DNA from 3 places in the Streptomyces sp. BBFR25 genome. Region 3 is predicted to be linked to each of the others. Evidence: riboswitches for the same ligand, from Rfam matches in the RefSeq annotation. Region 3 holds a riboswitch; each other region holds the start of a gene.
What was found. A riboswitch is a leader RNA that binds a small molecule or an ion and turns the genes downstream of it on or off. The one in region 3 is predicted to bind thiamine pyrophosphate.
Positions count from the first base shown of each region.

Region 1 (2,256 bases), 3.6 Mb from region 3:
GGGCGGCGGCCACTCCGGACGGCGCCCGGGTGAGCGTGCCCACCAGCGCGTCCAGGGCGGTGCCGGGAGCCACCTCGCGCGGCTCGCCGTTGACGGAGATGTTCATGCGGGCTGCTCCGAGAGTGCGGGGGCGGTGGCGAAGCGCCGGGGGCTGAAGGGGCGGGCCTCCTCGGGCAGCTCCCCGCCGGTCAGGGCGTCCGCCATGACGTCGCCGGTGACGGGGGTGAGCAGGACGCCGTTGCGGTAGTGACCGGTGGCGAGCAGCAGGCCGTCCAGCGCGGTCGGGCCGAGCAGCGGGGCGTTGTCCGGTGAGCCGGGGCGCAGACCCGCGCGGGTCTCCGTCAGGGGCAGCTCAGTGATGCCGGGGACCAGCTCGTGCGCGTCGCGCAGCAGCTCGTAGACGCCGCCCGCGGTGACCGTCGTGTCCCAGCCCAGCTCCTCGCTGGTGGCGCCGACGACCAGCTCGCCGCTCTCCCGGGGCACCAGGTAGACGTGGTTGCCGCGCACCACGGCACGCACGGTCCGGTTCAGCAGCGGCCCCGGCGTCCGCGGCATGGCCAGCCGCAGCACCTGCCCCTTCACGGGCCGCACCGGCGGCAGTACGGCCTCCGGCACGCCCGTGAGCCGCCCGCTCAGGCTGCCCCCGGCCAGCACCACCTGTCCGGCCTCCAGCGCGGTGCCGTCGGCGGTGACGACGCCCGTGGCGCGGTCGCCGGGCCCGACGGTGAGCCGCTCGGCCCACACCCGGTGGAAGGCCACGCCCGCGTGTGCGCAGGCGGCCACCAGCGCCCGGGCGAGGCGGCGGGGATCGATCTGGTGGTCGCCGTCCACCCGGAGCCCTCCGCGCACGCCCGGCGCGAGCATCGGCTCCAGACGTCGGCACTCGCGCCCCGACAGCCACTCCGACTCCAGGCCGGAGCGCTGCTGGAGCGCGTGCAGTTCGCGCAGGTGGGCACGGTCGTCGGCGTCCAGCGCGACGGCGAGCGTGCCGCAGCGGCGGTAACCGAGGTCCTGGCCGGTCAGCTCGGTCAGCTCGGCCGCGAACTGAGGGTAACGGCGGGCCGAGGCGAGGTTCAGCGCGAGCAGCCTCTCCTCGCCGTAGTGCAGCTCCGTGACGGCGGCCAGCATCCCGGCCGCCACCTGGGCCGCCCCGCCGCCCGGCTCGGGGTCCACGAGGGCCGTGACCAGCCCGCGCTGCGCGGCCCGCCAGGCGGTGACGAGCCCGATGATCCCGCCGCCGAGGACGAGGACGTCGGGGGTACGTGACGTACGAGGCGTGTGTGGTGGAGACGACATGGGCGTCCAGCCCCTCCCTTCGCCGGCATGACCCGGATCAGGTTCGTACGGTCGGAGGCCGCCAGCCTCCCTCTCAGCCCGGTGCGTCCGGGCTCCCGCGAGTGCCTTACGTTGGCCACCCTAGCCCGCAGCGCAACTCACGTGTAAGGGAGCCTCCACCCGTGGCGCGTTCACTCGACGGCCTCGTCCTCGCCCCCGTCGCCGACCAGGCCCCCGGCCAGGTGGGCACCCGGACCCGGTTCACCTACCACGAGCAGGACGGCGCCGTGTGGGCCGAGTACGCGGGCGGTGACGTGGTCCGCGGGCACCTGGTGGGCACCAGGGAGGGCGACCGCCTCGACTTCCGGTACGTGCAGCTCAAGACCGACGGCAGCACGTCGTCGGGGCACTGCGTGTCCACCGTCGTCGAACTGCCGGACGGGCGCGTGCGACTGGACGAGAGCTGGGAGTGGGAGTCGCAGCCGGGCAGCGGGACCAGCGTGGTGGAGCAGCTCACCGCGCACGGGCACTGACCGGCCACACGCCGGGTGTCTATGGTGATCAGGTGAGCGAGCAGACGCGGGAACGGGGACAGGGACCGGCGGCGGACGCGGAGCGGCGCGCGGTCGTCGTGGGCGCCGGGATGGCGGGCGTGCAGACCGCGGTGGCCCTGCGCGAACAGGGCTTCACCGGCCCGGTGACCCTGATCGGCGCGGAACCGCACCAACCGTACGACCGCCCCCCGCTGTCCAAGGCCGTCCTGCTCGGCACCGCGGAGGGCTCCGCCTTCGACGTCGACTTCGAGGCGCTCGGCATTACCCTGCGGCTGGGCTGCGAGGCCCTGGGCGTCCGCCCCGGCGAGCACGTCCTGGACACCTCCGAGGGGCCCGTGCCCTACGACGTCCTCGTCCTGGCGACCGGCGCCGAACCGGTCCACCTCCCGGGCGCCGAGGGCGTGCCCGGCGTGCACCTGCTGCGCAC
Region 1 covers NZ_CP172447.1:2,429,592-2,431,847, reverse strand. Annotated here, with positions in the region: gene thiS (sulfur carrier protein ThiS) at 1-106, opposite strand, end outside; gene thiO (glycine oxidase ThiO) at 103-1,296, opposite strand; TPP riboswitch at 1,294-1,405, opposite strand; gene ACGH52_RS11035 (hypothetical protein) at 1,458-1,808, shown strand; gene ACGH52_RS11030 (NAD(P)/FAD-dependent oxidoreductase) at 1,841-2,256, shown strand, end outside.
Region 1: another riboswitch for thiamine pyrophosphate. It lies ahead of thiO (glycine oxidase ThiO); the one in region 3 lies ahead of ACGH52_RS27810 (thiamine ABC transporter substrate binding subunit).

Region 2 (2,256 bases), 1.8 Mb from region 3:
GGTACAGGCCGCGCCAGCCCATCGTCGGGTTGGCCTCGTGCAGTTCCCAGACCGCCGACGTCTGCGTGACCGTCACGTCGTCGAGGACCCCGAGCGAACCGATGATGACCCCGGCGAGCAGCAGACCGCTCATGTCGATCGACGGGTACAGGCCGTGGATGAGGCCGGTGTTGTCGTCCGTGTTGCCGGTGAGCGCGGCCCAGCCGATGAAGAGCGAGCCGAGCACACCGATCAGCAAGAGCGAGATCAAGGTGCCGAGCACCGCCACGGACGTGCGGGCCGACAGCCCGTGGCAGAGGTACAACGCGATCAGCATGATGGCGCTGGACCCGATCACCGCCACGACCAGGGGATTCGAACCCTGCAGGATGGCGGGCAGGATGAAGAAGTTCAGCAGCAGGAAGCTGATGGCCAGTGAGACCAGTGCCATGAGGCCGCGCAGCCGTCCGACGACCACGACGGCGAGGGCGAAGATGCCCGCGAGCAGCGCCAGGGGGAGCCGGCGGTCGATGTCGGTCACCGAGTACTGCAGGTCCTTGGGCGCGGAGGGCTCGTAGGCGACCACCACCTTCTGGCCCTCGTGCAACTGTCGTGACTGGTCCGGCTGCACGATCTCCTCGAACGTACGGCCCTTGTCGTCGCCGGTGTCGACGCGGATGGTCGCCCGCTTGCACTCGCCCTTCGCCTGCTGCACCGCGGAGGAGCCCTCGGCGGTGGACGTGTCGCCGGTCGGGGTGCCGCCCGAGGCGTTGACGGACTGGCAGCTCAGCTCGACCACCTTGGTCACGGTGGCCTGCTGGGTCTGGCGGTCGAAGCCGACTCCGGTGCGCTCGTGCGGCGGTGCGCCGCCCGGCCACAGCACCGCGAGTCCGACCAGGACGGCCGCGGCGAAGGGGATCAGGATCGCGGCGATGACCTTGCGCAGATGCCGGGAGACGGGAGCCGCCGGTCCGTGACCGTGACCGTGCGCATGCCCGTGACCGGCCTCGGGTCTGCCCTCGCTCGCGCCGTGGGCGGCGACGGGGGCGTGGTCGGCTGCCCGGCCGCCTCCCTCGTCGGCGTTCTGTCCGCGGCGGGGCCGATGCGGCGGGAAGGAGGGATGCTGCGGTGTGGTCACCGCCCGATCATCGCAAGAACAAGGGGGGCCCTCTGTTCACCGCGCCCGAATGGGCGTTAGCGTGGAGGCACCTTTGTACACGCGGGAGCTCGGAGCACCGGGCTGAGAGGGCGCTGACCTCCGTCCCAGCGATGTTTCACGGGAAACGTCACCGAAGTCGAGTGATGTATCCCACGAAGCCTCGCCAGACGGAAGCCGCTGCGTCGACCGCCGAACCTGTTACCGGGTAATGCCGGCGTAGGGAGTAGGTCTCATGACCATCAAGGACGCACGCACGCCTGCCTCAGAACAGCGCTCCACGCGGGACTCCGCCCAGGAGGACACCGCGCAGACCACGGAGGCCGGGAAGTCCATCGGCTGGCACAAGGCGTACGTCGAGGGCTCGCGCCCCGATCTGCGGGTGCCGGTCCGTCAGGTGCACCTCACCAACGGGCAGTCGGTCACCCTGTACGACACCTCGGGCCCGTACACCGATCCACTCGTCGACACCGATGTCCGCAGGGGCCTCGCACCGCTGCGGGAGAACTGGATCATCGCCCGCGGTGACACCGAAGAGTACGCGGGCCGTCCCGTCCGTCCCGAGGACGACGGAATCAAGCACACCGCGCCGCGCGGCGGCCTGCGCAACCTCGACGCCGTCTTCCCCGGGCGCCCGCGTCAGCCCCGCCGGGGCCGGGACGGCAACGCGGTGACGCAACTCGCGTACGCGCGCCGGGGAGAGATCACGCCGGAGATGGAGTACGTGGCCGTCCGGGAGAACGTCTCGCCGGAAGTGGTCCGCGAGGAGATCGCCGCAGGACGTGCCGTGCTGCCCGCCAACGTCAACCACCCCGAGATCGAGCCGATGATCATCGGCAAGCGGTTCCTGGTGAAGGTCAACGCCAACATCGGCAACTCGGCGGTGACGTCCTCCATCGAGGAGGAGGTCGACAAGATGACCTGGGCGACCCGGTGGGGCGCCGACACGGTCATGGACCTCTCCACCGGCCGCAACATCCACACCACCCGCGAGTGGGTCCTGCGCAACTCCCCCGTCCCCATCGGCACCGTGCCGCTCTACCAGGCGTTGGAGAAGGTCGACGGCCGGGCCGAGGAGCTGACCTGGGAGATCTACAAGGACACCGTGATCGAACAGGCCG
Region 2 covers NZ_CP172447.1:4,229,279-4,231,534, reverse strand. Annotated here, with positions in the region: gene ACGH52_RS19230 (YibE/F family protein) at 1-1,117, opposite strand, end outside; TPP riboswitch at 1,189-1,378, shown strand; gene thiC (phosphomethylpyrimidine synthase ThiC) at 1,371-2,256, shown strand, end outside.
Region 2: another riboswitch for thiamine pyrophosphate. It lies ahead of thiC (phosphomethylpyrimidine synthase ThiC); the one in region 3 lies ahead of ACGH52_RS27810 (thiamine ABC transporter substrate binding subunit).

Region 3 (2,256 bases):
TGAGGAGTTGTCCGACCGTGGCCCGTCCCGCCCCCGGTGAGCTGACCTTTGCCGCACCCCGCGGAGCGAAGCGGCCGCCGCGGCACCTTGCCGATCTCACGCCTGCCGAGCGCAAGGAGGCTGTCGCCGCGATCGGTGAGAAGCCGTTCCGCGCCAAGCAGCTCTCGCAGCACTACTTCGCGCGGTACGCGCACGACCCCGAGCAGTGGACCGACATCCCCGCCGGTTCCCGCGAGGGGCTGCGGGAGGCGTTGCTGCCCGAGCTGATGACCGTCGTGCGGCACCTGTCGACCGACCAGGGGACCACGCGCAAGACGCTGTGGAAGCTGTTCGACGGGACGCTCGTCGAGTCCGTCCTGATGCGCTACCCGGACCGGGTGACCATGTGCATCAGCTCCCAGGCCGGGTGCGGCATGAACTGCCCGTTCTGCGCCACCGGCCAGGCCGGTCTGGACCGGAACCTGTCGACCGCCGAGATCGTGCACCAGATCGTGGACGGCATGCGGGCGCTCAGGGACGGCGAGGTGCCGGGAGGCCCCGCGCGGCTCAGCAACATCGTGTTCATGGGCATGGGCGAGCCGCTCGCCAACTACAACCGCGTCGTCGGCTCCATCCGCCGCCTCACCGACCCCGAGCCGGACGGGCTGGGGCTCTCGCAGCGCGGCATCACCGTCTCCACGGTCGGTCTCGTCCCGGCGATCCACCGCTTCACCGGCGAGGGCTTCAAGTGCCGCCTCGCCATCTCCCTGCACGCCCCCGACGACGAACTGCGCGACACCCTCGTCCCCGTCAACACGCGGTGGAAGGTGCGCGAGGTGCTGGACTCCGGGTTCGAGTACGCGGCGAAGTCCGGGCGCCGGCTGTCCATCGAGTACGCCCTGATCCGCGACATCAACGACCAGGCCTGGCGCGGTGACCGCCTCGGGCGGCTGCTCAAGGGCAGGCCCGTGCACGTCAACCTGATCCCGCTGAACCCCACCCCCGGCTCCAAGTGGACCGCGTCCCGGCCCGAGGACGAGAAGGCGTTCGTGGAGGCGATCGCGGCGCACGGTGTGCCGGTGACGATCCGGGACACCCGTGGGCAGGAGATCGACGGGGCGTGTGGCCAGCTCGCCGCGAGCGAGCGGTAACCTGACCGGCGGAAGTACATCGGCACAGTCACATCTTCATATTCCGACAGGGGAGCGCCACAGCGCTGAGAGTGCGGCACCGGCCGCAGACCCTCCGAACCTGGCCCAGGTCATTCTGGGTAGGGAGATCGGTCACCACTCGAGCTGTTGCGCCCTGCCCGGGACCCTCGCCAGGGGTCTCGGGCGGGGCCGCGTCTTCTCCTGGTCACCCAGGAGGAATTCAGTGAGCATCACCAAGAAGGCCAGTGTCCTGGCCGTCGGCCTCGGCATGGTCGGCACGCTGGCCGCCTGCGGATCGTCGTCCGACGACGCCGCGGGCTCCGGCGGCTCCAAGACCGTGACCCTGGTCAGCCACGACTCGTGGGCCGCGTCCAAGGACGTCATCGCCGCCTTCGAGAAGCAGTCCGGCTACAAGGTCAAGGTCCTGGAGGACGGCGACGCCGGGCAGGCCGTCAACAAGGCCATCCTCACCAAGGACAACCCGCAGGGCGACGTCTTCTTCGGCGTCGACAACACCCTGCTGTCCCGCGCCCTCGACAACGGCCTGTTCCAGCCGTACGAGGCCAAGGGCTCGGACCAGGTCCGGCCGGAGTACCGCGCGGACCAGGACAAGCACCGGGTCACGCCCGTCGACAGCGGCGACATCTGCGTCAACTACGACAAGGCGTACTTCACCAAGCACGGCCTGACCCCGCCCAAGTCCTTCGACGACCTGATCAAGCCGGAGTACAAGGACCTCCTCGTCACCGAGAACGCGGGCAGCTCCTCGCCGGGCCTCGGCTTCCTGCTCGGTACCGCCGCCCAGTACGGCGACGAGGGCTGGGAGGGCTACTGGAAGAAGCTCGAGGCGAACGGCGTCAAGGTCGTCGACAGCTGGGAGCAGGCCTACAACGAGGAGTTCTCCGGCTCGGCCGGCGGCAAGAAGGCCAAGGGCGACCGCCCGCTCGTCGTGTCCTACGCCTCCTCCCCGCCCGTCGAGGTCGTCTACGCCGACCCGCAGCCGGACACCGCTCCCACGGGCGTCGCCGACGGCACCTGCTTCCGTCAGGTCGAGTACGCGGGCCTGCTCAGCAACGCGAAGAACCCCGAGGGCGGCAAGGCGCTCCTCGACTTCCTGCTGGGCAAG
Region 3 covers NZ_CP172447.1:6,060,691-6,062,946, forward strand. Annotated here, with positions in the region: gene rlmN (23S rRNA (adenine(2503)-C(2))-methyltransferase RlmN) at 1-1,130, shown strand, start outside; TPP riboswitch at 1,169-1,274, shown strand; gene ACGH52_RS27810 (thiamine ABC transporter substrate binding subunit) at 1,354-2,256, shown strand, end outside.